One region of the Lacrimispora xylanolytica genome, then DNA from elsewhere that is predicted to be linked to it. Evidence: predicted binding sites of a transcription regulator. Region 1 holds the regulator's gene; the other holds the start of a gene.

The links. The regulator NrdR, encoded in region 1, represses ribonucleotide reductase genes. The targets are predictions, from matches to a motif close to CACAANATNTTGTG.
Region 2: a site for NrdR is predicted at 1,997-2,010, ahead of OW255_RS08520 (ribonucleoside triphosphate reductase). Genes of this name have one in related genera too.

What each region holds. Positions count from the first base shown of each region.
Region 1 covers NZ_CP113524.1:1,963,519-1,967,952, forward strand. Annotated here, with positions in the region: gene OW255_RS09205 (MetQ/NlpA family ABC transporter substrate-binding protein) at 1-570, shown strand, start outside; gene OW255_RS09210 (DUF4190 domain-containing protein) at 721-1,116, shown strand; gene OW255_RS09215 (DUF975 family protein) at 1,116-1,934, shown strand; gene OW255_RS09220 (PRC-barrel domain-containing protein) at 2,006-2,266, shown strand; gene nrdR (transcriptional regulator NrdR) at 2,350-2,802, shown strand; gene OW255_RS09230 (YqeG family HAD IIIA-type phosphatase) at 2,810-3,319, shown strand; gene aroQ (type II 3-dehydroquinate dehydratase) at 3,439-3,867, shown strand; gene efp (elongation factor P) at 3,980-4,434, shown strand, end outside.
Region 2 covers NZ_CP113524.1:1,806,648-1,811,081, forward strand. Annotated here, with positions in the region: gene OW255_RS08510 (tetratricopeptide repeat protein) at 1-705, shown strand, start outside; gene hflX (GTPase HflX) at 719-1,963, shown strand; gene OW255_RS08520 (ribonucleoside triphosphate reductase) at 2,127-4,434, shown strand, end outside.

The sequences.
Region 1 (4,434 bases):
AACTATTTTCAGCATCAGCCTTATTTAGATCAGTTCAACGAACAGAATAAGACCAATCTTGTCAGTGCAGCAGCGATTCACTATGAGCCTTTTGGTATTTATGCAGGTAAGACGAAATCCCTGGAAGAGCTGAAAGAAGGGGCACAGATTGCAGTTCCTAACGATGTTTCCAATGAAGCAAGAGCACTTCTTCTTTTGGCAGACAATGGTCTCATCGAACTTAAGGAAGGCGTAGAACTGGAAGCAACTAAGAATGATATTGTTAAAAATGAAAAGAACTTTAAGATCATTGAAGTAGAAGCAGCTCAGCTTCCACGTTCTCTTGGAGATGTTGATGTTGCAGTTATTAACGGAAACTATGCCATTGAGGCTGGTTTAAAGGTATCAGAAGCTTTAGCAGTAGAAGATGCAAAATCAGTGGCAGCAACTCGTTACAGCAATATCGTAGCAGTTCGTTCCGGCGATGAGAGCAACGAAAAGACAAAAGCGCTTGTAGAAGCACTTACAAGTGAAGAGGTAAAGAAATTCATCAATGATAAGTATGATGGAGCAGTTGTTCCTTCATTCTAAGTGTAATTATTAAAAAGAAACGAGACGCCATGAATCGGCAGCTATCTGGTTCATGGCGTTTTTTATATATAGTATGCAAATAATTGAATTTACAGATTCCTTTAATTATTGTATAATCTATATAAGATTACAAAAGGGAGTTGAAACTATATGGATCAAGAGAATCAAAAAGATTATAACAATGAACCATCAGTGGAACAAAGGGAGGATACATATCCTGATACCTTAAAGACAGAAGAACCCAGCTGGAATGCACAGAATGTCGCCCCTCAGCAAGTAAGGGCTTCTCAAAGCACCATGGCACTTGCCTCATTGGTTATGGGAATACTGAGTCTTGTCACATGCTGCTGTATTTATGGTGGCTTCATATTCGCAAGCCTTGGTATCTTGTTTGCGTTGTTATCCAGGACAGAAGACAAAATGGAAGGATATGCGAAGGCAGGTCTTATTACTTCAATCATTTCCTTTGTCCTCATGTTCTTATTACTTATGGTATATTTAGTATTAATGGCTGGAGGATATATTGACAGAGGAGGTGTATTTTAATGAAGACCACATCTGCGGAGCTTAAATTACGGGCTAGAAGAAAATTAAAAGGAAAATACCCCATAAGTATAGGGGCAGGCCTGATCATTGGAGCTATTTTATCTGTTCTTTTTACTGTGTTTATTATTTTCTCTGTTATTTTCGGCGCAACAAGTGAAAGGCTTTTTTACGATGGATTAGACTCTGGAATAGGATTTGCATTATTTCAGATTTTTACAATCCTTTTCGGTATCATATATACAGCAGTTATGGCTTTGCTAATGCCTGGTTACATAAAGATGTTTCTTAACATAACTACGGACCAGAAATATGGCATATCTGATCTGGCCTTTGCATTGAAAAATAAACCTTTGAAATTTTTAGGCATTCATCTATTGTTATTTCTTATAGGAATTATCTTAGGGATACCTTTCATGGTCGTATTTGTTGTTTCAATGATTACAGATTTTATTCCGATCATGATTGTGCTTCTATTCCTTATGTATATTGCACTTTTAGTTGGCTGCATCATGACCACTATTTATTTTTCCCAGTGCTTATTTATCCTGATTGAATCAACGGATAAAGGAGTGCTTCAATGCTTACGGGAAAGTGTAGAACTTATGAAGGGGAACAAAGGACGCTTTTTCTACATCATGTTAAGCTTTACCGGAATGATGTTGCTTGGATATGCTTCTATGGGAATTGGATTATTATGGATCATGCCTTATATTCAATGTACATTTACGGAGTTTTACCTTGACATTAAGGCAGATAAAACAGAGAGTGTACCTGTAAGTCAGGTGGATCATTCCTACGAATCCATGCAGAATTACTAAAATCATTTCTAAACCGTGTCACCTGGTTTTTGTGCGCATAGAATACACTAAGCATTGTAGGAGGTGTATCTATGCGCATTTGTGATCTTAAGGCAAAAGAAGTGATAAATATCTGTGACTGCAGACGACTGGGGTATGTGGGCGATGTGGATTTTGATATGGATACGGGGTGTCTCCTGGCGATCATTGTCCCAGGCCCAGGCTGCTTTTGCGGCTTTTTGGTAAGAGAAAAAGAGTATATCATTCCCTTCTGCGATATCAGACAGGTAGGACCGGATATTATCCTTGTAAATGTGGATCTGGATAAAGCAACGGAAAAATGCGGGATATAGTAGAAGATGGGCTTGTCAATCTGCGGAATGTAAGTTATGATATACATAATATAATACAGTCCGTAAGATAGGAGGATAGAGGCGTGAAATGTCCATTTTGCAACGAGGCAGATACTAAGGTCATTGATTCAAGACCAGCGGATGACAACAGTTCCATCAGGCGGCGCAGACAGTGCGAGAAATGCGGGAAGCGCTTTACAACTTATGAGAAGCTTGAGACCATGCCTCTCATGGTAATTAAGAAGGATCGTTCCAGAGAGGTCTATGACCGTTCGAAGATAGAGTCAGGGATTTTGCATTCCTGCCATAAGAGGCCTGTGTCATCCCAGCAGATTGATTCCATGGTCGATGAAGTGGAGCTGCAAGTTTTTAACCGGGAAGAAAAAGAAGTGGAAAGCACCGTCATTGGTGAGCTTGTGATGAAGAAGTTGCAGGAGGTCGATGAGGTGGCTTATGTACGATTTGCTTCTGTATATCGGGAATTTAAAGATGTGAATACGTTTATAGAAGAAATAGGAAAATTGTTAAAGAAGTAGGAGAGTTATGTTTAATACATTTTATCCGGACGAAGATGTGGTATCCGCATACGACATTCCTTATGAGCGCTTATATAAAAGCGGAATCCGTGGTGTGATTTTTGATATTGACAATACTTTGGTCCCTCATGGTGCACCAGCAGATGAAAGGGCAAAAAAGCTTTTTGCCCGTTTAAATGAAATCGGGCTTAAGTCTTGTCTCCTTTCCAACAACAAAGAACCAAGAGTTGCTTCCTTTGCACGTGCATCAGGAAGCACCGACTATATCTTTAAAGGAAACAAGCCTGGCATCGCTGGCTATCACAGGGCCATGAACGTAATGGGTACCAATAAGGAAACCACTATTTTTGTCGGAGATCAGCTGTTCACAGATGTTTTTGGTGCAAAAAGAGCAGGCATCTACAGTATACTGGTAAGACCCATCAATCCCAAGGAAGAAATTCAGATTGTGTTAAAGAGGTATTTGGAAGCCGTAGTCTTATTTTTTTACCATAGAGATAAGAAGAAAGTCATGTAACCATTGAAAAAAAGTCTTCTTCCGGGCTAAAAGGCAGCTTTTCGGATATAATAGAAATTGAGAATTCGCAAATGTCTGCCATTATTTTGACCGGTAGGAGGAAAGGCAGAAGAAAATCTATGAAAATTCTTGTTTTAAACGGGCCTAATATTAACTTTTTAGGGATTCGGGAAAAAGGAATCTATGGAAGTGAAGATTACAATTCCCTGGTTACCTCCCTGGAAGGGAAGGCAAAAGAGGAAGGTCATGAGCTGGAAGTCTACCAAAGTAACTATGAAGGCGGGCTCATTGACAAGATTCAGGAGGCGTATCATAACGGTACAGAGGGTATTATCATCAATCCGGGTGCGTTTACACATTATAGCTATGCACTGCGGGATGCCTTAGGATCTGTAGAGATTCCCAAAATCGAAGTTCATATATCCAATGTCCATAAAAGAGAAGAGTTCCGTCATTTGTCCGTTACAGCACCAGTGTGTACGGGACAAGTTGTCGGTCTTGGACTGAAAGGATATGCTTTGGCCATGGACTTTTTAACGGGAAGATAAGCTCTTTCTGGGGAGAAAATGGAGATATTTGCAAAAAAACGGTTGAAAATGCGTTTGTTATAGTATAGAATATAAAAGGTTAAGAAGAGAAATTCAAGGAGGAATATCATTTATGATATCAGCGGGTGATTTTAGAAACGGTATCACATTGGAGATCGATGGTACTGTTTATCAGATTATTGAGTTCCAGCACGTAAAACCTGGAAAGGGTGCTGCTTTCGTAAGAACAAAAATTAGAGATGTGGTAAACGGAGGCATCAACGAACGCACATTCCGCCCGACAGAAAAGTTTCCACAGGCAAGAATCGACAGAGTAGATATGCAGTATCTGTATGCTGATGGAGATCTTCATAATTTTATGGATACAAGTACTTACGAGCAGGTTGCATTAAGCAATGAAGTAATTGGTGATGCACTTAAGTTCGTAAAAGAGAATGAGACGGTTAAGGTATGTTCCTATAATGGTAAGGTATATTCCGTAGAGCCTCCGTTATTTGTTGAGTTAGTAATCACAGATACAGAACCAGGCTTTAAGGGTGATACCGCACAGGGCGCTACAAAACCAGC
Region 2 (4,434 bases), 160 kb from region 1:
GGAGGCAAAGACAGCAGATATACGTACCGGGATGCAGGGATCACTGCCTTACAGGAAGGTAATTACGAGGAGGCAATCGCGTCCTTTGATAAGGCCATTCATTCCTCAAAAGGTCTGGTCCAGAAGGTGGATATCGATATATTAAAATATCGGGCGGAAGCAGAGTTTTTAGCAGGTAATTATAAAGAAGCCGGAGAAACGTATGATAAGCTCATAAAAGCTGACGGTAAAAAACCGGAATATTTAAATCTGCGTTCCATATCAAGAGCGGAAGCAGGAGATTTAACCGGAGCCTTGGAGGATTACAAAAAGAGCGGGGAAACGGAAAAGGATTTTAAATCCCCGGGAAAACTAAATGCCCTTCTATCCGTAGGAGCTCTTATGGAAAAGAACGGAGCGATAGAGGATGCCATGGCTCTGTATCAGGAGGCTTTAACAGCAGGGCAAAAGGGTGCCAGACTCTACAATCAGCTGGGGCTTTTAAGTATGGCAAAGAAAGACTATGATTCCGCCTTAAGTTATTTTGACCGGGGTCTTTCCTCCGAAGACAGCGGTGAGGTGCCTGAGCTCTTATTTAATCAGGCAGTTGCCAGGGAGTATAAGGGAGATTTTAAAGAGGCCCTGACATTGATGCAGAAGTATGTCTCCGTTCACGGTCCAGATGAGGCCGCGGAGCGGGAGATCACGTTTTTAAAGACGAGATAGGTTGGTTGAATCTATGGGAGAACTAATTGATTTAAAAGAAATAGAAGAAAAGGTCATACTCATCGCTGTCAGTACAGGGGATGGGGATGATACCATTGCTTCCGTTGATGAGCTGGAAGAGCTTGTGAAAACAGCGGGAGCAGTGACTGTGGATAAGATGATACAGAACCGGGAACGGATCCATCCAGGAACCTATCTTGGAAAGGGCAAGATCCAGGAGGTGAAGGAACGGGCGTGGGAGCTTGATGCTACAGGTGTGGTTTGTGATGATGAGCTCTCTCCTGCACAGCTTCGAAATCTGGAACAGGCACTGGATATGAAGGTGATGGACCGAACCATGGTAATCCTCGATATCTTTGCTGCCAGGGCCAGTACCAGAGAGGGAAAGATTCAGGTAGAGCTTGCCCAGTTAAAATACAGGGCTGCCCGTCTGGTGGGGCTCAGAAGCTCTTTATCCCGTCTGGGAGGCGGAATCGGAACCAGGGGACCTGGTGAGAAGAAGCTGGAGATGGACCGCCGTTTGATACACGACCGAATCAGTATCTTGAAAGCGGAGCTTGAGGATGTAAAACGCCACCGGGAAGTCGCAAGGCAGCAGAGGGACAAAAATCACGTAACCGTGGCTGCCATCGTAGGTTATACCAATGCGGGTAAATCCACGTTGCTTAACCGGCTTACTGATGCAGGAATTCTGGCTGAGGACAAGCTGTTTGCGACACTGGATCCTACCACCAGAAACCTAAACCTTCCTGGCGGACAGCAGATACTTCTTACGGATACCGTAGGATTTATTAGAAAACTGCCTCATCATCTGATTGAAGCCTTTAAAAGTACGCTGGAGGAGGCAAAATACAGTGATATCATCCTTCACGTGGTAGATGCCTCAAATCCTAACATGGATATGCAGATGTATGTAGTGTATGAGACCCTCAGGGAGCTGAAGGTCAGCGATAAGGTGATGGTAACTGTTTTTAACAAAATGGATGCAGCAGACCCTCAAACCACTCTTCGGGACGTTACCTCTGATCATCAGGTGAAGATTTCGGCCAGGACAGGAGAGGGGCTTGATGAGCTTTTAAGCCTTGTGGAAACGATTTTACGAAATCAGAAAATACATCTAGAAAAAGTCTATTCCTACAACGAAGCAGGTAAGATCCAGCTGATCCGTAAGTATGGACAGCTGTTAGCAGAAGAATACCGGGACGACGGTATCTATGTAAGTGCTTATGTACCATCGGAGTTGTTTGCCAGTTTATAAGGCAGAGCCGATGTAATTAACGACGAAAGAAAACACAATATGTAGAAGTGGTGTTAAAAAACCAATCTACATATTGTGTTTTTTATTTCGCTCTGTTATAATACTTTTGTGTTTTAATTTTGAAGTCAAAAAGGGGTTCTTATAGGAAAGGAGTTAGGTTTTAATGATCCAGGTGGTTAAAAGAGATGGGGAAATAGCTGAATTCAGCCTAGTTAAGATCACAGAAGCCATTAAGAAAGCGTTTAAGGCGACACAAAAAGAGTATAACGATGAGATTTTACAGTTGTTGTCTCTCCGGGTAACAGCAGATTTCCAGACCAAGATGTCAGAAAGCCAGGTATCTGTGGAGGAAATTCAGGACAGTGTGGAGCACGTGTTAGAGCAGGCCGGATATACAGATGTGGCAAAGGCTTATATCCTTTACAGAAAGCAGAGAGAAAAAGTCCGGAATATGAAGAATACGATTCTGGATTACAAAGATGTGGTAAACAGCTATGTGAAGGTGGAGGACTGGAGAGTCAAGGAAAACTCTACGGTTACATATTCCGTAGGAGGTCTGATCTTAAGTAATTCCGGTGCTGTTACGGCAAATTACTGGCTGTCAGAAATATACGATCAGGAAATTGCAGATTCTCATAGAAATGCAGATGTACATATTCATGATTTATCCATGCTGACCGGTTATTGTGCAGGCTGGTCCTTAAAGCAGCTTTTGATGGAAGGCCTTGGCGGTATTCCAGGTAAGATTACCTCTTCACCGGCAAAGCATTTATCTGTGCTATGCAATCAGATGGTTAATTTCCTCGGAATCATGCAGAATGAATGGGCTGGCGCACAGGCATTTTCCTCCTTTGATACGTATCTGGCACCTTTTGTAAAGGCAGATAACTTACCATATGGGGAAGTGAAAAAATGCATTGAGAGCTTTATTTTCGGCGTAAACACTCCAAGCCGCTGGGGAACACAGGCACCCTTTTCCAATATCACTCTGGACTGGACGGTACCATCTGATATGGCAGAACTTAATGCCATCGTAGGTGGAAAAGAGATGGATTTTAAGTACAAAGACTGCAAACAGGAAATGGATATGGTCAATAAAGCGTTTATCGAGACCATGATCGAAGGGGATGCCAATGGAAGAGGCTTCCAGTATCCCATTCCCACCTATTCCATTACAAAGGATTTTGACTGGTCCGATACAGAAAACAACCGACTTCTTTTTGAAATGACATCCAAGTATGGAACTCCTTATTTTTCTAACTATATAAACAGCGACATGGAGCCAAGCGATGTAAGAAGCATGTGCTGCCGCTTACGCCTTGATCTGCGGGAACTTAGAAGAAAGACTGGAGGCTTCTTCGGCTCTGGGGAAAGTACCGGTTCTGTAGGCGTCGTGACCATTAATATGCCAAGAATCGCTTATCTGGCTAAGGATGAAGCCGACTTTATGAGTCGTCTGGATCACATGATGGATATTTCCGCCAGATCCTTAAAGGTAAAGCGTGAGGTCATTACGAAGCTTTTAAACCAGGGCCTCTATCCCTATACCAAACGGTATCTTGGCACCTTTGAAAATCATTTCTCCACCATAGGCTTAATCGGAATGAACGAAGTAGGGTTAAATGCCAGGTGGCTGAAAGAAGATTTATCAAAGGCAAGAACTCAGAAGTTTACAAAAGACGTATTAAACCATATGAGAGAAAGGCTCTCTGATTATCAGGAACAATACGGCGACCTTTATAACCTGGAAGCAACTCCGGCAGAATCCACGGCTTACCGTCTTGCCAAGCATGATAAAGAGCGCTATCCGGGAATTAAGACTGCCGGGAAGGAAGGAGATACTCCTTACTATACCAACAGCTCCCACCTTCCTGTGGAGTTTACGGCAGATATCTTTGATGCTCTGGATATCCAGGATGAGCTTCAGACGCTTTATACCTCCGGAACGGTATTCCATGCGTTTTTAGGAGAGAAGCTCCCGGACTGGCAGGCGGCTGCCAAGCTGGTAAAAACCATAGCGGAGCATTATAAGCTGCCTTATTATACCATGTCCCCGACCTATTCCATTTGTGCGGAGCACGGGTACTTATCAGGAGAGCATAAGATCTGTCCCCACTGTGAAAAACCGGCAGAAGTATACAGCCGGATTACTGGTTATTACCGTCCGGTGCAGAACTGGAATGAGGGAAAAACCCAGGAATATAAAAACCGGATCACCTACAATCCGCTGGGTCTTTCAAAGAATAAGGTATCCTCTGAGGAAAAAGCACAGAAGGTACTTACTAAGAAAACAGAGATTCCAACGGGAGCATATCTGTTTACCACAAAGACATGTCCAAACTGCCGTACGGCAAAGGAATTCCTGGAACATGTAGAATATGAAACTGTGGATGCAGAGGAAAATGCAGAACTGGCGCAAGCCCTTGGGATCATGCAGGCGCCTACGCTGGTAGTGGTAAAGGAAGGTCTGA